Regions from separate parts of the Pseudomonas sp. GW821-FHT04D07 genome, predicted to be linked through region 2. Evidence: riboswitches for the same ligand, from Rfam matches in the RefSeq annotation. Region 2 holds a riboswitch; each other region holds the start of a gene.

Region 1 (6,900 bases), on a different contig from region 2:
ATGGGGGAGCCGGCGGTGTACCTGCCGCTGGCGGAGTTGATGGACCGAGGGGTCGAGTTGCTCGACAACCTCGAGCAGTACGAGTTGGTGTGCCTGGATGACCTGCAAGTGGTCGCCGGGCGCGCGGATTGGGAAGAGGCGCTGTTTCACCTGTTCAACCGTCTGCGTGACAGCGGTCGGCGCCTGCTGATTGCCGCCTCGACCTCGCCGCGTGAACTGCCGGTCAAGCTGGCCGACCTGAAATCGCGCCTGACCCTGGCACTGATTTTCCAGATGCGTCCCCTCTCGGATGAAGACAAGCTGCGGGCTTTGCAACTGCGTGCTTCAAGACGTGGCCTGCATTTGACCGACGAAGTAGGGCATTTCATCCTGACCCGTGGTACTCGCAGCATGAGTGCCCTGTTCGAATTGCTCGAACGGCTCGATCAGGCCTCGTTGCAGGCCCAGCGCAAGCTCACCATCCCCTTTCTCAAAGAGACCCTGGGCTGGTAAAACCGGGGCTTTCAGCGCTTTTTCGCCAAAATCCAGACGTCACAAAACCCACGCCAGAAGCTTTTTTCAGGCGCGCGGGAACCGTTTGGGTATTAAGTCGTTAGATGTTTTCAAGAAGCGACCGAGTCACATCTTGTCCCATAAAATTTGCAAATGAGGGTGATAGAGGGCATAGTCACGCCTCCTTACACATTCAGCCACGGTCGTGCCCATGCTAAATCGCTTCGCACCCCTCGTGCCTCTCGCACTCGTTACCCTGTTGTTTGGTTGCGCGGCGCATACGCCGGTTTCGCAACAACAGGTCGATAATTCGGTCAAAACCGCATCGGTTTCTGGCGTCAAATCCTCGGCCGTATTGGACGATGAACTGGCCACGGAAAAGGAACTCGCCGAGTTCGCCGACGGTAAGCCTTACCAGTTGCCGGTCCTGGCCGACAGCATTCTCGAACGTGGCATGTCCCTGATCGGTACCCGTTACCGTTTTGGCGGCACCAACGAGAGTTCCGGCTTTGACTGCAGCGGCTTCATTGGTTATCTGTTCCGTGAGGAAGCCGGGCTGGACCTGCCGCGCTCCACCCGTGAGATGATCAACGTGAAGGCGCCGCTGGTTGCGCGCAACAAGCTCAAGCCGGGTGACCTGCTGTTCTTCGCCACCAACGGTCGTCGCGGTCGTGTCAGCCACGCCGGGATCTACCTGGGTGATGACCAGTTCATCCACTCCAGCAGCCGCCGCAGCGGTGGTGTGCGGATCGACAGCCTGGGCGACAGCTACTGGAGCAAGACCTTCATTGAAGCCAAGCGCGCCCTGGCGATGGCTCCGACCGTGGTCACCGCCAGCAACAAGTAATCGCGCGAACGTTTTGTAGTCTTCGGCCCTGCTGATGGCTAAATGCCAAGCTTCAGTGTCAGGCGAATCTGTACAAAAAACGTCCGAAGTTAAAGTGATACTTGAAGTTTAGCGCATAGCCGCTAGAATCCTGAGATATTGTTGAGTATCTGACCGCGCGAGCCCTGCTTGCGCGGTTTTGATTTCTCTACACCACGGCAGAGAAAGCCGCATTCAGTCAGGATTTCTGCACATGTCGACCACGGCCCGTATTGCCTTGATTGCCTTCACCGCCTTGCTCGGTGCCTGTGCTGGCCATGCGCCGCCGCCGCCAGCGCCTGTGGCTCGGCCCGTGGTCTTCGCCTCCCCGCAACCCTCCTCGCCAGAAGCTGAAGACGTGCTGTTCCGCGCCCTGGGGCTGGTCGGCACGCCCTATCGTTGGGGCGGCAATACGCCGGACTCGGGTTTTGATTGCAGTGGCCTGATCAGCTATGTGTATCGTGATATGGCAGGCATTAACCTGCCGCGCTCGACCCGTGAGATGATCGTGATGCGCGCGCCGAACGTGCCGCAGAACGCCTTGCAGACCGGCGACCTGATCTTCTTCGCCACCAACGGTGGCTCCCAGGTCAGCCATGCCGGGATCTATGTCGGCGAAGGCCGTTTCGTCCATGCGCCGGCCACCGGCGGCACGGTGAAACTGGACAGTCTGTCCAAGGCCTATTGGCAGCACGCCTACCTGAATGCCAAACGTGTATTGCCTGCCGGGCGTCTGGCGAGCAACCCTTAGTTAGCCACTGCGTTACCGCGAGGTTGTCATGACCGCTCGCACCCTCAAGCTGGACGATGCCCTCTACGGCTATCTGCTGGACGTTTCCCTGCGCGAAACGCCGTTGCTCAAGCGTCTGCGTGACGAAACCCAGGCGTTGCCCATGGCGCGTTGGCAGGTGGCGCCTGAACAGGGCCAGTTCCTCGCGTTGCTGGTCAAGCTGACCGGCGCCCGGCGTTTGCTCGAAGTCGGCACCTTCACCGGTTACAGCGCCTTGTGCATGGCCTCGGCCTTGCCGGAGGGCGGTAGCCTGCTGTGCTGCGATATTCCCGGGGACTACAACGCCACGGCGCTGCGCTACTGGCGGGAGGCGGGTCTGGCTGCGCGTATCGAGTTGCGTCTGGCGCCGGCGCTGGAGACCCTGGCGCAGTTGGAGCAGCAAGGGCAGGGCGAGCAGTTCGACCTGATATTCATCGACGCCGACAAGGCCAATTACCCGGCGTATCTGGAAAGTGCCCTGCGCTTGCTGCGCCCGGGCGGCCTGGCGATGTTCGATAACACGCTGTGGAGTGGGCGGGTGCTCGAGGTGAATGGGCAAAGCGCCGACACCCGGGCCATCCAGGCGCTGAATCGGGCCTTGAAGGATGACGCGCGGGTGGATTTGTCGCTGCTGCCGCTGGGCGATGGCCTGACCTTGTGCCGTAAGCGCTAGGCTTCCTTGAACAGCAGAGCGATGCCGGGATGATACTGGCCGGCTTCGTTGTGCAACTTGCGATAAGCGTAGGGAAAGTACCAGGCCACGGCGCAGCTGTTGGCCTTTTGCAGGTCGTCGACCATATCCTGCAGGTCTTCCGGGCTGGGGCTCTGCTGCGGCTTGAACGGCGAGACGAACAGGCAACCGAGTTTCAGGTGATGCGGATGGCTGATTTTTTTGGCATCGCTCGCCACATCCAGCAGGGCCGGCATCGGGTTGAGGTTATTGACCTTGGGCCAGCGTTGCGTGGCCTGGATATAGACCGACTCCTGCGCGGTGGAGATCTGCAGGTCGCAGCGTCCGCTGCGGTCGCCCTCTTCGAGCTGCTTCTTGGTCGGGAAATGCTCCAGGGTGACCATTTCCGCCGCCCAGGCCGCGACCGACAATAACCCCAGATTGGCCCGCTCGTTGAACCAGTAGGGCGCCTGTCCGTCACCGAGGAGCTGGTTGTAGCGATCGATGCACTCGGGCCAGCGCTCCAGGGCGGGGCGCAGGAATTCCAGTTTCGGATTGCTGATGATCAGGCCTTGCATGGAGCTCCCCTTTTTATTGTTGGTCGGGTTATGGCTATTTGATATCACCTTCCTCAACGTAGCACAATTTCTGGCGCCGGTTTTTTGATCTGGGTCGGGGTAGGGAGCTATCGCCTTGTACAAGGAGTTAGGGTTTGATTTTGGCGATGACGGTCGCCTTGTGATTTCTGTAGCGGGTCATTAAGATCTCTTTAATTGTCAAGACGCAGAGGTGTCTATGAAAACGACTAAAAACGCTGCGAAAGCGGCCATGATTGCCAAATTCACCGCTGAAGCCATGTCGTTGGCTGCTGTGGGTGTTTCTGAAAATCAGCGTCGTTTTCTCAAGGTCGGTTTGAGCCGCGGCAAGGAACTCGAGCCTGCTGGTGTGCTCGCGGGTGCTCGCTCCTGACATTGGCTCCCACTATCGACTTTGGCAAAAGGCTTCCTCCCAAATTGTCTACAAACGCCCCGCCTGGCCCGGGGCGTTTGCTTTTCTGATGGCGGCTTTATTTGACGCTCCACCCCCAACCCTCTAACCTTCGCCGATTGTTTCAGGTGCTCTGTGGCGAATCGCCGACAGGGTGAAACAGGGAAGCCGGTGAGCCCTTCGACAGGCGCGATTCCGGCGCTGCCCCCGCAACGGTAAATGAGTCAAGACCGCGCCTTGAGCCACTGTGTCCAGCCGACATGGGAAGGCGCGCGGTCCCGCGAATAGCGCTCATGAGCCCGGAGACCGGCCTGATCCATCCCACAGCGTCACGGCGGGCGATGCTGGACGGCTCCGGCCGCGTTTTTCCCTGCCCCCCGTTTGCCTTATCCAGCCCCAACGGAGAGCTGCCATGAACGAATCCCCTGATCGCGACGAACGCCACCTGGCGCGCATGCTGCGCAAAAAGGCGGTGATCGACGAGCGTATTGCCAGTGCGCCAAATGAATGCGGCCTGTTGCTGGTCCTCACCGGCAACGGCAAGGGCAAGAGCAGCTCGGCTTTCGGCATGCTCGCCCGGGCCATGGGCCATGGCATGCAGTGTGGCGTGGTGCAATTTATCAAGGGCCGCAACAGCACCGGCGAAGAGCTGTTTTTCCGGCGCTTCCCCGAGCAGGTGCGCTTCCATGTGATGGGCGAAGGCTTTACCTGGGAGACCCAGGATCGCCAGCGCGATATCGCCGCCGCCGAAGCCGCCTGGGAAGTCTCCCGGGAAATGCTCCGCAACCCGAGCATCGGCCTGGTGCTGCTCGATGAGCTGAATATCGCCCTCAAGCACGGTTATCTGGACCTCGATCAGGTCCTGACCGACCTGCAAGCCCGTCCACCGATGCAGCACGTGCTGGTCACCGGACGCGGCGCCAAGCCGGAAATGATCGAACTGGCCGACACGGTGACCGAAATGGGCCTGCTCAAGCATGCGTTCCAGGCCGGGATCAAGGCCCAAAAGGGCATCGAACTATGAGGCAAGCGCGTCATTGCCCGGCGGTGCTGATCGCCGCGCCGGCTTCCGGCCAGGGCAAGACCACGGTGACCGCGGCCCTGGCGCGCCTGCACCGCAATCAGGGGCGCAAGGTCCGGGTGTTCAAATGCGGCCCGGACTTTCTCGACCCGATGATCCATGAGCGCGCCAGCGGTGCGCCGGTCTATCAGCTGGATTTGTGGATGGTCGGCGCCGAGGAGAGTCGCCGGCTGCTCTGGGAGGCGGCGGGCGAGGCCGACCTGATCCTGATCGAAGGGGTCATGGGGCTGTTCGACGGCACGCCGTCGAGCGCCGATCTGGCCCGACATTTCGGTGTGCCGGTGCTCGGAGTGATCGACGGTACGGCCATGGCCCAGACCTTCGGCGCCCTGGCCCTGGGGCTGGCACGTTACCAGCCGGACCTGCCGTTCGCCGGGGTGCTGGCCAACCGTGTCGGTACCCTACGGCACGCGCAATTGCTCGAAGGCAGCCTGACCGAAGGCCTGCGCTGGTACGGCGCGCTCTCGCGGGAAACCGGGATCGAGCTGCCGAGTCGTCATCTCGGCCTGGTGCAGGCCAGTGAATTGAATGACCTGGACAAGCGCCTGGACGCGGCTGCCGAGGCTCTGGCCGGCAGCTGCGAGGTGGCGTTGCCGCCGCCAGTGGCGTTTGCCGCGCCCGCGCCGGTAGTCGCCGAGCCGCTGCTGGCCGGCGTGCGCATCGCCGTCGCCCATGACGAGGCCTTTGCCTTCATCTATGGGGCCAACCTGGATCTGTTACGGGCCATGGGCGCCGAGTTGCGGTTTTTCTCGCCGATCCACGATCAAGTCATGCCCGAGGCGGACAGCCTTTACCTGCCCGGTGGTTATCCGGAACTGCATCACCTGGTCCTGGCCCGGAACGCGCCGATGCTGGCGGCGATCCGCGCCCATCATCAGGCCGGCAAACCCTTGCTCGCCGAATGCGGTGGGATGCTCTATCTGCTCGATGCGCTGACCGATGTCGAAGGGCAACGCGCCGAGTTGCTGGGCCTGCTGGCGGGTGAGGCGACGATGCAGAAGCGCCTGGCGGCCCTGGCCTTGCAGGCGGTGGCGTTGCCGGAAGGGCTGTTGCGCGGTCACACCTATCACCATTCGCTGACCACCACGGCGCTGGAACCGATTGCCCGGGGCCTGAGCCCCAATGGCGGGCGCGGCGCCGAGGCGGTGTATCGCCAAGGGCGGATGACCGCTTCTTATGTGCACTTTTATTTTCCGTCCAATCCGCGGGCGATTGCCGCGCTGTTGGCCCCGGATATCCACCTTGCCAAGGCCGGCGCACTCTCGGAGCGCGCGGACTTACCCGCGCGGAGGCCATGACCGACAACGCTTTTAGCCCTGAAGAACGCGCGGCGGTCTACCGTGTCATCGGTGAACGCCGCGATATGCGCCACTTTACCGCTGGCAGCGTCGCGCCCGAGCTGCTCTCGCGCTTGCTGGAGGCGGCGCATCAGGCGCCCAGCGTCGGGTTGATGCAGCCCTGGCGTTTTATTCGCATTACCGACCGCGGATTGCGCGGCCAGATCCAGCAGTTGGTGGAAGAAGAACGGATACGCACCGCCGAGGCCCTGGGCGAGCGTTCCGATGAATTCATGAAGTTGAAGGTCGAAGGCATCAATGACTGTGCCGAGGTGCTGGTCGCCGCGCTGATGGATGATCGCGAGCGGCATATCTTCGGCCGGCGGACCTTGCCGGAAATGGACATGGCGTCCTTGTCCTGCGCCATCCAGAATCTCTGGTTGGCCGCCCGTGCCGAAGGCCTGGGCATGGGCTGGGTCTCGCTGTTCGAACCGCAGGCCCTGGCGCAACTGCTCGGTCTGCCGACGGGGGCCAAGCCGCTGGCGGTGCTGTGCCTGGGACCGGTCCAGGCGTTTTATCCGGCACCGATGCTGGTCTTGGAAGGTTGGGCGCAACCGCGCCCCTTGAGTGAACTGTTGTATGAGAATTATTGGGGAGTGAGTCAATGAGTGTGGCGTTGTTGAGTGTCGCCGGGGTAGCGCTGGATGCGCTGCTGGGCGAACCCAAACGCTGGCATCCGCTGGTGGCGTTCGGCCGTCT
Region 2 (6,900 bases):
CGCAAGCGCAAGGGCTGGATCATGGACTGTTACCTGCTGCGCCGGCCACTGAAGTCCTGATTGTGGTGTGGGAGCGGTGCGGCGGTCCGACAAGCCCCGCGCCCACATCCGCAGATTTTTAGTGTTTTCACTCGATTCGAGGGGAAGGGGACTACAGGGCATTTTCTCCTCTGTCAGTTAAGGTTCGTCGGTTTACACACCTGAATCGACGAGGACAACATGAAGGCCACGCCGCCGCGCTGGGTGAATGATCGTCGCTGCTTGCAGATCTGGCTGACCCTGCTCGGATCGGCCTTATCCCTGACGGTCGAATGCGCTTCCCTGGTCTACCTGCCCCATCGTTCAGGTACCTTTGTCATCGACCCGGCCAGCCTGGCCGTGTCCTTGCTGCACCGCGACGAACACCGGCCCCCGGACCTGCTCAGTGCCGCGGCCTTCGACAAGGACACTCAGGTCATCGAGCACACCGGCAACCGCTGGCGGGTCCGACAGGCTGAGCAGGATTTCAGGGTCGAGGTCGGGATGGACCGGGAGGCCCTGGTGGTGACGGTGCATGCCCAACAGCCGGGGCGACTGGAGTGGCCTCGGCCCATCGACGGCGGGGCGATCGAGGCCCATGCGATTCCGTTTGGCGAAGGCGCCTATATTCCCAGTGATGATCCGAAATGGCTGGACTGGCTGCTGCGGCGCTATCAGCCATCGCGGCTCAACGGCGTGCTGTCGATGCCGTTCTGGAGCGAACTGCGCAAGGACTATTCACTGACCTGGATCGTCGAGACGCCGTTCAACACCAGTTTTGGTATCAAGGAGCAAAACGGTCGCCCCGTGCCGACCCTCGGCCATACCTTCAATCGCTTGGCCCCCGATGCACCTTACCGGGTGCGCATTGTCGTCGGCCCGCGGGAGTCGCTGATCGGCGCACGGCTGTACCGGCAATGGCTGCGGGATAACGATCAGTTCGTCTCGTTGCGCGAGAAAATCCACAGCCAACCGCAGATTGCCCAACTGGGCGGCGCGCCGCATATCTATCTGTGGGATGCCGGGCCGCTGAAGGCTGGCGATGTCCTGCACTGGCCGGAGTTCCTACGCTTTTTTGCCCGCCACCGCGACGATAGCGATCACCTGGCGTCCAGGCTCTGGGGGGCCTTCGAACTCAAGGCCCGTGAGGCCTTCCTGCTGGCGCTGGGCGAAGCCGATAGCGCCTCTGAGCAGGTTCCGCCTTTTGCCCGGATCCAGGTGATCCGGGCGATCAACTCCGGGTTGCCTGCGGTGATCGTACGCGAGGCCCGGGCGCCGTTGCCCGGCAATCACGATCCGCAGGCCGAGGTGGCCTGGGCGCAAACGGTGCGTCGGCAGTTGCGCGAGGCCTTTGGTGATCTGCTGGCGCCGGCCGAGCGCTGGGGCGGTGGGTTGTCCCTCGACACCGTTGTCGCCTTGCAAGGCGCGGGTCTGGCGCGGGCCTGGTTGGGCGCCGATGACTGGCGCGACACCTTCTGGCACCCCGAGGCGGTGGACGCCGCCAAGGCCGCCGGCTACCTGGTGTCGGCCTACGACAGCTACGGCAGTGCGCATCCGTCGAATCTGCAAGCCAGTTGGGCGACCGCGAAGATGGGCGATGAACTGGCCGCCGCCGGTTATACCGATGAGCAGGGCAAGAAAGTCCAGGGCTTCAATGGTCGAGGGGTCTACGTCAATCCACGCCGTGTCGAAGCCTATGCCAAGCGGCGGATCAGCGCCGTGGCGCAGGCGGGGCGCCTGAACAGCTACTTTCTCGATGTCGATGCCGCCGGCCCCGAGTTCAGTGATTACACGCCGGGCCGGGAAACCAGCCAGGTGCAGGATGCCGAGGCGCGCCGCCGGCGTCTGGCGTATCCGGTCCAGGCGCTGGACCTGGTCACGGGCAGCGAGGGTGGGCTGGCCTTCTATGCGCCGGTCATCGCCTTCAGCCATGGCATTGCCACCCAGCCCTTTGCCTGGATGGACGCGGATATGCGCAAGAACAAACGCTCGCGCTACTACCTGGGCGGCTATTGGCCGCCGGAAACCCCCAACCTGTATTTCAAGGCGGTGCCGTTGAAGCCGGAGGTGGCGCGCTTCGTGACCTCGGCCGAGTTTCGCTTGCCGCTGTATCAGATCGTGTTGCATGACAGCCTGGTCAGTACCCATCACTGGGAGTACGGTTCGCTGAAATTTTCCAGCGAGCGCGAGGTCACGGCGTTGCTGCAATTGCTGTACATGGTGCCCCCGCTGTATCACCTCAACGATCAGGTGATTTCCCGCGATTTGCCGCTGATCAGCGCCTACGACAAGGTGTTCCGGCCCCTGCACGAGCGCCTGTTCAGCCAGGCCATGGATGACTTCCAGATCCTGTCCGCGGACCGCCTGCTGCAGCGCTCGACCTTTGCCGACGGCACGCTGATCACCGTCAACTTTTCCGTCCGGCCCAGCCGCACGCCGGAAGGTCGGCAGCTGCCGCCGTTGTCGGCGCATGTCGTGGTCTCCGGCGAGCCGGCGCAACTGATCGAGATCCGCCAGGTCCTCGGCGCCTCCTGAACATCAGTCGACGCGGTTTTTCGCCTCGATCCACTGGGACATGTACTGGGTGCTCTTGTGGTGATGATGCCGCAGCATCGCCCCGGTGAAATTGTCCCGGCGGTGGGCCGCGAGGTCGAGGCGGCAGGCCTGGATCCGGGCAATCAGCGCGGGGCCGTGGACCCGGCGCTCGTAACGGGCGGCGAGCAGCGCCTGGCCGTTGGCCTGGGCCTGCTGCCACAGCGTGCGGTCCTGGTAGAGGCGCACGGCCGCTTGGGCCAGGGCGACGGCGCTGGTTTCGATGGCGCCGGCCCAGGGCAGCCCACCGTGCATGGCTTCGGCCCCGATGGGGGTGGTGACATTCGGCGTGCCGCAGAGCATGGCGTCAACGATCTTGCCCTTGATCCCGGCGCCGAAACGCAATGGCGCCAGGCAAATGCGCGCCGCCGCCATGACGTCCAGGGCATCCTCGGCCCAGTTCATGATGTGAAAACCCTGGGCGGGGTTGTGCAGCGCGGTGGCCTTGGGCGGGGTGTAGGCGCCATAGATCTGCAGCTGGGCCGTGGGCAACTGCTGGCGGATCAGCGGCCAGAGCGTGGTCTTCATCCAGAGCACGGCATCCCAGTTCGGCGCGTGGCGGAAGTTGCCGATGCTGAGAAAATGCGCACGCTCGTCGAAATCGCGATAGGCCGCCACAGGTGTGTCGATCATCAACGGGCACCAGTGCAGCAACGCCGCCGGGACCTTGAATTGTTCGACCAGCAACTGCGACTCGACATCGGAAATCATCAGGCTCAGGTCCGAACGGTAAATCGCGGCGATTTCCCGCTGGGCCTGATCGGTTTCGCTCATCTGTTGGAACACCTGCCGCTGATCGGGAGCGAACAGGCTGCTGAAGTCATTCTGGTCCTGATCGTCTTTCAGGCGCGCCTTGAGCTGTTGTTGGCGGGCATCGCGCAAGCTTTGCAGGTCCGCGGTCTCCAACACCCGCAGGGCCTCGGGGCAGTGTTTTTCCACGCGCCAGCCGAACTGCTCCTCCATCATGAAGCGGTCGAACAGCACCACATCCGGTTGCAGGCCGGCGACAAAGCTGTCGAAACTGCTGCTGTTGAGCTCGATGCGACACTCCTCGATACCCAAGCTCGCCAGGTCGGCCTTGTGTTCGCCGACGGCGGCGGGGCTGGCGAAGGTGACGCGCCAGCCGGCGTCGAGAAAACTCTCGAGGATCTGCATCATGTGGCCGCCAGCCGCCGACGAGCGCGGTTCCGGCCAGACGTAACCGATAACCAGGACCTGAGTGATGTCGGTGGCGTGCATGAGTACGATTCCTTGAAACGGGCAGGGCGGGAAAAAGGGGCGCAATTAAACCACAGCGACGCTCGCGATTGACCTGCCTCGACGCACTGCGTAGCCTTGCAGCTTCGAGGTTCTTCGGCATTCGGCCGAAGCTAAGAAGGGAACGCGGTATGCCGCGGCTGCCCCCGCAACTGTAAACGGTTCGATAGCCCTGCAATGCCACTGTCTGCGGACGGGAAGGCGCAAGGCCAGGTCTACCGCGTGCTGCCCAGAAGGCGCCGCGACGGCCCGACCGTAAGCCAGGAGACCTGCCTCGTGACCGTTTCTCACTACAACCGGGCGGGGTGATCCGGTGGCGAACGCATCCGCGCCCCAGGGCCGTGGTTCTCGTCCCGTATGCCCGCCACTTTGCCAAAGGGCATCCGATGAAAACACTGGCCAAGCTTCCCGTCACCATCGTCACCGGCTTTCTCGGCTCGGGCAAGACCACCTTGTTGCGCCATATGCTCGACAACGCCCAGGGCCGCCGCATCGCGGTGATCGTCAACGAGTTCGGCGAACTGGGCATCGACGGCGAGATCCTCAAGCAGTGCTCGATCGGCTGCACCGAAGAAGAGGCCAGTGGTCGCATCTATGAACTGGCCAACGGCTGCCTTTGCTGCACGGTCCAGGAAGAATTCTTCCCGGTGATGCGCGAGTTGGTGGCGCGCCGTGGCGACCTCGATCATATCCTCATCGAAACCTCCGGTCTGGCGCTGCCCAAGCCCCTGGTGCAAGCCTTCCAGTGGCCGGAAATCCGTAGTGCCTGCACCGTCGACGCGGTGATCACCGTGGTCGACAGCCCGGCCGTCGCCGCCGGCACCTTCGCTGCGTTCCCGGACCAGGTGGATGCCCAGCGCAAGCTTGATCCGAACCTGGATCACGAGTCGCCGCTGCACGAACTGTTCGCCGACCAACTGTCCAGCGCCGACCTGGTGATTCTCAACAAGGCCGACCTGATCAGCCCTGAAGACCTGGCCCGGGTGCGCCTGGAAGTGGCCGAAGAACTGCCGCCGGCGGTGAAGGTCGTCGAAGCCAGCAGCGGCCGCCTGCCGCTGGACGTGCTGCTGGGCCTGGGCGCCGGTTCCGAGGAGCATATCGACGGCCGTCACAGCCACCACGATCACCACCACGATGCTGACGATCATGACGATCACGATCATGATGCCTTCGACTCGATCTCCCTGGAGCTGCCGCAAGCGGATGAAAGCCTGCTGCTGGACGTCCTGACGCAACTGGTGGTCAAGCACGGCATTTTGCGGGTCAAGGGCTTCGCCGCGATCCCGAACAAGCCGATGCGTTTGCTGATCCAGGGTGTAGGCACACGTTTCGACAAGCATTTCGACCGTGCCTGGACGGCGGCCGAACCCCGCGTTACCCGCCTGGTGCTGATTGGCCAGGATCTGGATGCCGCGCTGCTCGAATCGACCTTGCGCACCGCGCTGACCGCCTGACCCATGCACCTGCTCAGGACCCAGCCCGGCGGTTTTGTGTCGGATGACAATATTGCCGACCTGGGACAAACCCCCGCCGAGCTGGTGATCCTCTGCAGCGGCGATTCCAGCCTTGCGCTGCTGGCCGAGGCGGCCGGGCAACTGCCCGACGATTACCCGAGCCTGCGCCTGGCCAATCCCATGCAGGTGCAGAACCATGCCTCGGTCGACCTCTATGTCGACCAGGTGCTGCGACATGCCCGGGTCATCCTGCTGTCGCTGCACGGCGGGATCGGCTATTGGCGTTACGGTATCGAGCGTTTGGTGCAACTGGCCGAGCGCGGGGTGACCCTGATCCTGGTGCCGGGGGACGATCGTCCGGACCCGGAACTGAGCGACTTGAGCAACGTACCCGCCGCGGAGGGTGAGCGACTCTGGCATTTTCTGCGCCAGGGTGGCTTGGGCAATGCCCTGGACCTGTACCGCTGCCTCGCCAGTCGTTGGTTGGAGCGCGACTATGCCTGGGCCGAGCCGAAGCCGTTGCCGCGCACGGCGATCTATCATCCTCGCCACGGTGACGCCGGACTGGCCGGCTGGCGCGCCGATTGGCGGGTCGGTCAACCGGTCGCGGCCTTGCTGTTCTATCGCTCGCATTTGCAGGCGGCGAATACCGCCTTTGTCGATGTGTTCTGCCAGCGCTTGCTGGTGGCCGGGCTCAATCCCTTGCCGATTGCCGTGGCCAGTCTCAAGGAGCCCGGGTGCCTGAGCGTGGTTGAGGACCTGCTGGACGAGGTGACGGCCGCAGTGATTCTCAACACCACCGGATTTGCCCAGTCCAGCCCAGAAGCCCCGCATCTGCGGCCATTTCGCCGCGATATTCCGGTGATCCAGGCCATCTGTGCCCAGGACAACGAGCCCGGTTGGCAGGCCAGCGAGCAGGGCCTCGGCCCCCGTGACCTGGCGATGCATATCGCCTTGCCGGAACTGGACGGGCGCATCATCAGCCGGCCCATCAGCTTCAAGGACTTGGCTTGGCGCAGCGAGCGCAGCCAGAGCGATGTGGTCTGCTATCGGGCCCAGCCCGAGCGCATGGATTTCGTTGCAGAACTGGCCCGCCGCTGGGTCGATCTGGCACGGGTGCCGAATGCGAACAAGCGCGTTGCCCTGATCCTCGCCAACTATCCGACCCGCGACGGGCGGATCGGCAACGGCGTGGGCCTGGACACACCAGCGGCGGCGCTGAATATCCTGCGCGCGCTCAAGGACCAGGGTTATCCGCTGAGCGAGGCGTTGCCTGAGAGTGGCACGGCGCTGATCCAGGCTTTGCTCGGTGGGGTCAGCAACGACCTCGATAGCCTGGACCTGCGGCCTTGCCAGCAGAGCATGGCCCTGGCCGACTACCAGGTGATGTTCGAGCGCCTGCCCGAGAGCAATCGCCAGGCGGTGTTGGCGCGTTGGGGCCGGCCGGAACAGGACCCGATGTTCCGTGGTGGGCGGATGATGGTGGCCGGCCTGCGTTTTGGCCTGACCTTTGTCGGCATCCAGCCGGCCCGGGGTTATCAGGTCGATGCCAGCGCGGTCTACCATGATCCGGACCTGG
Region 3 (6,900 bases), on a different contig from region 2:
CCGGTATAGACGATCACTGGCGGAAAGGCACGGATGTCTTCGGTGGACATGCGCCGGAGCAGTTCGTTGCCGAGCATGTCCGGCAGTTTGAGGTCGATGATCATGCAGTCGAAGACATCGGTGCGCAGCAGATCGAGGGCTTCCTGGGCAAAACCCACGGCGGTGATCTCGATATCGTCGTCGCCGATCAGCCGGGCGATGCTGTCGCGTTGCAGGTCGTCGTCTTCCACCAGCAGCACGCGCTTGAGCTTCTGGGTCAGCTTGGCTTCCAGGCGCGTGAAGATCTCCTTGAGTTCGTCGCGAGTGGTCGGCTTGAGCGCATAGCCCATGGCGCCCATGTGCATGGCGACCTCGGTGCGATCCTCCACGGAAATCACATGCACCGGGATATGTCGGGTCGGCGCCTGTTCCTTGAGGCGCTGCAGCACCGTCAGGCCAGAGTGATCCGGCAGGCGCATGTCCAGCAGGATCGCGTCGGGGATGAACTGGGCGGAGAGCTCGAAACCCTCGTCCGCGCCATGGGCCACCAGGCATTGGTAGCCCAGTTCATGGGCCAGGTCGTAGAGAATCTGGGCAAATTTCGGTTCATCTTCGATCACCAGGATACAGCGGCTGGTGAACGGGCCTTTTTCACGGTCGTCGGCAAAACGCTGGATCGGTGCTTCCACGACCAGTGGTGGCCGATTGCGCGGCGGGTCCAGTGACTCCAGCGGCGCCGGGGGTGCCACCACCGGCGCGGGGCCCGCGCCGTCGCGGCGTTCCACATAACGCTCCGGCAACACCAGGGTAAACACACTGCCTTGCCCGGGCTGGCTGGCCACGTTGATGGAACCTCCGAGCAGCGCCGCCAGATCGCGAGAAATCGACAGGCCAAGACCGGTGCCGCCATAACGGCGGTTGGTGGTGCCGTCCGCCTGGCGGAACGCCTCGAAGATGCTCTCGTGTTGTTCGGCGGCGATACCGATGCCCGAGTCGCGGACGGCAAAGGCAATACCGACACCGGGTTGGCGCGACACGCTCAGGCTGACCCGGCCCGTCTCGGTGAACTTGATGGCGTTGGACAGCAGGTTCTTCAGCACCTGTTCCAAGCGCTGGCGATCGGTGAACAGCGTCGCTGGCAGGTCGCCACGCATCTCGAGCTCAAAGCCCAACTGTTTGTCACCGGCCAGTGGCTCGAACATATTGCGCAGCCCCTCCACCAGACGCTCGATGCTGGTATTTTCCGGGCGCAGCTCCAACTTGCCCGCCTCGACTTTGGAGATATCGAGGATGTCGTTGATCAGGTTGAGCAAATCGTTGCCCGCGCTGTAGATCGATTCAGCGAACTTGACCTGTTCCGCCGTGAGGTTCTCCTGCGGGTTCTCCGCCAGCAGCTTGGACAGGATCAGCGAACTGTTGAGCGGCGTACGCAGCTCATGGGACATGTTGGCAAGAAACTCGGATTTGTACTTGCTCGAACGCTGCAGCTCCTCGGCACGCTCCTCGAGCTGGATCTGGGCCAGGTTCAGCTGGTTGTTCTTGAGGTCCATCGCGTCGCGCTGCGCGGCCAGGGCCAGGGCTTGTTCGGCCAACTGTTCGTTGGTCTGTTCGAGTTCGCTCTGCTGGCTTTCCAGGTGAACCTGCGATTCCTTGAGCACCTGGGACTGTTCTTCCAGTTCCTCGTTGGCGGTCTTCAGCTCTTCCTGCTGGACTTGCAGCTCTTCGTTGAGCTGCTGGGTCTCGGCCAGGACCTCCTGCAAGCGCTGGCGGTAACGCGCGGCCTCGATGGAAGTGCCAATATTGTCGGCGATCAGTTCCAGCAGTTCGATGTCACGTTCGTTCAGCGGACGCAGGAAACCCAGCTCAATCACCCCGTTGACCCGCTCATCGTTAGTGGTCGGCACCACCAGCACACTGCGCGGCGACCCCTCGCCCAGGCCCGAACTGACCTTGAAGTAATCCATCGGCACTTCGTCCAGGCGGATCAGACGGCCCTGGCCGGCGGCTTGGCCAACCAGGCCTTCATCGTTGAAGATCGCCTGTTCCTGCCGATCCTGCTCGCGGGAAAAACCATAGCTGGCGACACGGGTCAGGCCCCCCTGCTCTTCGCGGACATACAATGCCGCCACAGCGCTGCCCATGTACTGGGCGCAGAATTGCAGGATATTGCGCCCCAGCAGATTCAGGCTCAGTTGGCCCAGCACCTGCTCGGCCAGCTCGGTCTGGCCACTGCGTAGCCAGGCTTGCTGTTCCAGCCGTTCCGCACTCTTGACTTGTGACGCGAGATTTTTTGCATAACTACTTGAAAGTGATAACAAATCACGTCGACCTACAAAGGCCAGCAAGGCACTCAGGCCCAGCACAAAGATGAGATAGAGGACGATGCTCCAGATCGTGGTGCGGCTTACGGTCTCATTGCGCGCGAGCCGCAGTTGCTGCTCCATGTCGATGGCGTTCTCAAACTCGCTACGGATCTCGTCAACCAGGCGCTTGCCACGCCCCGCCTGGATCACCCCCTGGTAGTCGCCGCTGGAGCGCCTCAGTTCGATCATCCGCTGAGCGTATTCGCTCCAGGCGCCCTGCAAGGCTTCGATGCGTTTGAAGCGGTCGACCTGCTGCGGATTATCCGCGGTCAGTTGCTGCAAGCTGCGCAGTTCGGCAATGATCTTCGGCTTGGCGACTTCGTAGGGGTCGAGGAAATGCTCGTCACCGGTAATCAGGAAACCGCGCATACCGGTTTCCAGATCCACCGAGAGCTTCATCGCCTCGTTGCTGTTATTGATCACCCGGTCGGTATGCTCGACCCACTGGATCACCGACAGCAGATAGGTGATCAGCGCGACGAAAAATACCGCACTGAGGACCCCGACGCCCAAGGGCAGGCTAATGTTGCGACTCAATAACTTGCGAAAGCTTTGTTCATCCACCGAAGACGACGAATTCATTTCAGGGCCCGGATTAAAGTTATTGATTATCAAGGAGTCTGCCGTATGTACGAATAAAAGACCGCCATTTTTCTCACAGCTTAGAATGCAATGCCCCAGGCCGCACTGTCGTGACGCGATGACAGACCTTAGCCTATCATCTTGTACAGTCGGATTTTTTTGTACAGGCCGGGGAACTTGCCTGGCCCGGTGGTTTACTGATACCAGAGGCCGAGCGGTTCAGCGAACTTGATCCATTCCTCACTTTTTCGGGATATACCCTCATGCCAGTCCCCCCCGCCACCATCCTTGTCGTTGAAGACGATACCGTCGTGCGCATGCTGATCGTCGATGTCCTGGAGGAACTGGCGTTCAATGTCCTGGAGGCCGACGGCAGCGAAAAGGCCCTGGATATCCTTGGACAGGCCGACACCCGCATCGATTTGTTGATGACCGATGTCGGACTGCCCGAAATGGATGGCCGCGAATTGGCCAAGGCCGCCTGCCAAATGCGCCCGGGGCTGCCCGTCCTGTTTGCCAGCGGCTACGCCGAAAGCATCGAACTGGCGCCTGGCATGCAGGTGATCAGCAAGCCCTTTTCTATTGATCAGTTAAGGCTAAAGATCAAAAATATTATATAAGCACATGATTTATATGAAATATTTATTCTAGAATTCACTTTAACTCGGGGCTGGGCCAGCGCATTCGCGACCACCACTGCGCCCTCTACTGCATTGACGCGCCCGGCCCAGCGTGTTTACCTAGTGGCCTTGTTTTGGGTGCCCTTCACAGGGTGAAACGGGAAACCGGTGCGTCAGCCTGTCTGTCTTCAGGCCTGATCAGTCCGGTGCTGCCCCCGCAACGGTAAGCGAGAGAAGCGTCAGAGCCACTGTGTCGACACCGGCATGGGAAGGCGACGCTTGAAGAGTCGGGCCCTGCCCAACTCCCTCGCAAGCCCGGAGACCGGCCCAGAAATAATCGATGACAAACCTGCGGTGGGCAGGCGCTGTTGTAATCTCCGGGCGCCCGCCCGCCGAGGTTCTTCGCGCCTTTCCGCCTGCTAAAACTCAAAGGGAAGCGCCATGTCAACCACTACCGTCCGCCACTCGACCGCCATCAGCACCCTGAGCCAGCGCCTCGTCGCCGCCATCGGTGCCACCATCCTGGGCGCGGCATTGGTCTATTTCGCCGGGTTATCACCCATCGACGTCGTCCACAACGCCGCACACGATACCCGTCACAGCTCTGCCTTCCCGTGCCATTGAGACGCCAGCCATGATCAAGCGTATTGCGCAAACAGCGGGATTCACCGGCTTGCTGGCCGCCCTGTTGCTGACCCTGCTGCAAAGCTTCTGGGTCGCCCCGCTGATTCTCCAGGCGGAAACCTATGAAAAATCCGCGGCAGCCGAGGCTCACGAACACCAGCACGTGGCCATGGCCGGGCACGTACACGACGAAGAGGCCTGGGAGCCGGAAGACGGCTGGCAGCGCGTGTTGTCCACCACCGGCGGCAACCTGGTGGTGGCCGTCGGTTTCGCCTTGATGCTGGCCGGCCTCTATACCCTGCGCGCGCCGAACCGCACCGCCCAGGGCCTGCTCTGGGGCCTGGCCGGTTATGCCACGTTCTGCCTGGCACCGACCCTGGGCCTGCCGCCGGAACTGCCGGGCACTGCCGCGGCGGACTTGCTGCAACGGCAGATCTGGTGGGTCGGCACCGCAGCGTCCACGGCGGTTGCCATTGCCCTGGTGGTATTCGGCAAGCACTGGGCGCTCAAACTGCTGGGCGTGGCCATTGTCGTGGTGCCCCATGTGATCGGCGCACCGCAGCCGCAAGTTCATTCCAGCCTGGCGCCAGAAGAGCTGGAAGCACAATTCAAGATCGCCTCGCAACTGACCAATGCCGCGTTCTGGCTGGCCCTGGGCCTGATCAGTGCATGGCTGTTCCGGCGCAAGACCAAGGCTCACTACTCGGCATGAGCACGACGCCAATCCTCGCGGTTGGCCTCGGCTGCCGGCTCGGCTGTAGCGCCTCGACCTTGCAGGTGCTACTGGAGCAATCTTTGCTGACCCATCGGATCGACCTCAAGGAAATCAATGGCTTGGCAAGTATTGATGGGAAAAAGGTTGAACCCGGCCTGCGGGAACTGGCACAGCGCCTGAACCTGCCGCTGGTGTTCTTCAGCGCGACCGAGCTGGCACCTTACGAGGCTCGGCTCAGCCATCGTTCCAGCCAGGCCTTCGAACAGACCGGCTGTCATGGCGTCGCAGAAAGTGCCGCGCTGGCCCTGGCCGAACAGTTGGGGCAAGCCCGTGCGAATCTTCTGATTTCACGCCAAAAGCATCCTCAGGCGACCTTTGCACTGGCCTGGACCGGGCAAAACCCTCGATAATCACCGCCGTCTACATGAGCGTTGTTCATGTAAAGCCTTGTGCAGCCCTGTTCAGAGAGTGTCATGACCGTCTACTTCATCGGCGCCGGCCCCGGCGATCCGGAACTCATTACCGTCAAGGGCCAACGCCTGATCCGCAGCTGCCCGGTGATCATCTATGCCGGCTCCCTGGTGCCTGATGCCGTGCTTGAAGGCCACCGTGCGACGCAAGTGGTCAATAGCGCCGAGTTGCACCTGGAACAGATCATCGACCTGATCAAGACCGCCGATGCCCGGGGCCAGGACGTGGCGCGGGTGCATTCGGGCGATCCGTCGCTCTACGGTGCCATCGGCGAGCAGATCCGCCCTCTGCGCGAATTGGGCATTGCCTATGAGATCATCCCCGGCGTCACCGCGACCGCCGCCTGCGCAGCCTTGCTCGGCGCCGAGCTGACGCTGCCGGATATTTCCCAAAGCGTGATCCTCACCCGTTATGCCGACAAAACCGCGATGCCGGCCGGGGAAGAGTTGGCCAGCCTGGCCCAGCACAAGGCGACCATGGCGATTCACCTGGGGGTCAAACACCTGGCCAGAATCATCGAGGAACTGCTGCCGCATTACGGCGCGGACTGCCCGATCGCGGTGATCCATCGCGCTACCTGGCCCGACCAGGACTGGGTACAAGGTACCCTTGAGGATATTCTGGCCAAGGTCGAGGCCAAGGGCTTTCGCCGCACGGCGCTGATCCTGGTGGGCCGCGTCCTGGCCAGCGAGCACTTCAGCGAATCCTCGTTGTACCGCGCGGGTCACGCTCATCTTTATCGACCTTGAATCGTCTGGAGGATAAGCCGATGTCCGAACCGTTGTTTTCCGGCGCCAAGCTGGCCCTGCTCTGCGGCGATGAGCTGCTGACCTACCTGCGCGACATGAAGGACAGCATTCCCTATCCCGGACATTGGGACTTTGCCGGTGGCGGTCGCGAAGGCGAGGAAACTCCGAGCGAATGTGCCCTCAGGGAGCTGGATGAGGAGTTTTCCCTGCGTATCGGGGCTGAACGGATCGAATGGGCCCGACGCTACCCCAGCGTGACCCAGCCCAATACCCACTCGTGGTTTCTGGTCGGGCAACTGAGCCGCGCGGAAATTACAGCGATTCGCTTTGGCGACGAAGGCCAGTACTGGCGGATGATGGCGATTGCCGAGTACCTGGAGCACCCGCTGGGTGTGCCCTATCTGCAAGAGCGGCTACGCGATTACCTGGAGAGTCGGGTTTCCGGGTCGTAATAATGTACCGCTCTCAAGGGCCTCTTCGCGGGCAAGCTCCGCTCCCACAGTACCTGTGTCGAACCTGGATTATATGGACGGCACAGAACCCCATGTGGGAGCGGAGCTTGCCCGCGAAGACGTCGGAGCAGGCACCGCAATCGGAACGACCTCAACCGATCCCCCATAAAAAAAACGGCGCTCACGGGCACCGTTTTTTTATCCAGCCGGACGTAGCGAACGCCCTGCTACCGAACTCAGTAGTAGGCGTTTTCTTTCTGCGTATGGTCGGTCACATCGCGTACACCCTTGAGCTCGGGAATCCGCTCGAGCAAGGTGCGCTCGATGCCTTCCTTCAAGGTCACG

What was found. Region 2 has a riboswitch for cobalamin ahead of cobW (cobalamin biosynthesis protein CobW). Riboswitches for the same ligand answer to the same signal wherever they lie in the genome.
Region 1: another riboswitch for cobalamin. It lies ahead of cobO (cob(I)yrinic acid a,c-diamide adenosyltransferase); the one in region 2 lies ahead of cobW (cobalamin biosynthesis protein CobW).
Region 3: another riboswitch for cobalamin. It lies ahead of AC07T0_RS18255 (CbtB domain-containing protein); the one in region 2 lies ahead of cobW (cobalamin biosynthesis protein CobW).

What each region holds. Positions count from the first base shown of each region.
Region 1 is NZ_JBWKTH010000032.1:7,938-14,837, forward strand. It holds gene hda (DnaA regulatory inactivator Hda) at 1-492, shown strand, start outside; gene AC07T0_RS26945 (C40 family peptidase) at 704-1,339, shown strand; gene AC07T0_RS26950 (C40 family peptidase) at 1,572-2,108, shown strand; gene AC07T0_RS26955 (class I SAM-dependent methyltransferase) at 2,137-2,799, shown strand; gene AC07T0_RS26960 (hypothetical protein) at 2,796-3,374, opposite strand; gene AC07T0_RS26965 (hypothetical protein) at 3,592-3,765, shown strand; cobalamin riboswitch at 3,893-4,112, shown strand; gene cobO (cob(I)yrinic acid a,c-diamide adenosyltransferase) at 4,196-4,807, shown strand; gene AC07T0_RS26975 (cobyrinic acid a,c-diamide synthase CobB) at 4,804-6,162, shown strand; gene bluB (5,6-dimethylbenzimidazole synthase) at 6,159-6,809, shown strand; gene cbiB (adenosylcobinamide-phosphate synthase CbiB) at 6,806-6,900, shown strand, end outside.
Region 2 is NZ_JBWKTH010000012.1:60,275-67,174, forward strand. It holds gene cobF (precorrin-6A synthase (deacetylating)) at 1-60, shown strand, start outside; gene AC07T0_RS16240 (glycoside hydrolase) at 220-2,553, shown strand; gene AC07T0_RS16245 (glycosyltransferase) at 2,557-3,849, opposite strand; cobalamin riboswitch at 3,940-4,158, shown strand; gene cobW (cobalamin biosynthesis protein CobW) at 4,254-5,321, shown strand; gene cobN (cobaltochelatase subunit CobN) at 5,325-6,900, shown strand, end outside.
Region 3 is NZ_JBWKTH010000015.1:23,484-30,383, reverse strand. It holds gene AC07T0_RS18265 (response regulator) at 1-2,924, opposite strand, end outside; gene AC07T0_RS18260 (response regulator) at 3,188-3,544, shown strand; cobalamin riboswitch at 3,664-3,889, shown strand; gene AC07T0_RS18255 (CbtB domain-containing protein) at 3,986-4,168, shown strand; gene AC07T0_RS18250 (CbtA family protein) at 4,179-4,880, shown strand; gene AC07T0_RS18245 (cobalamin biosynthesis protein) at 4,877-5,293, shown strand; gene cobM (precorrin-4 C(11)-methyltransferase) at 5,357-6,103, shown strand; gene AC07T0_RS18235 (NUDIX hydrolase) at 6,124-6,555, shown strand; gene nfuA (Fe-S biogenesis protein NfuA) at 6,792-6,900, opposite strand, start outside.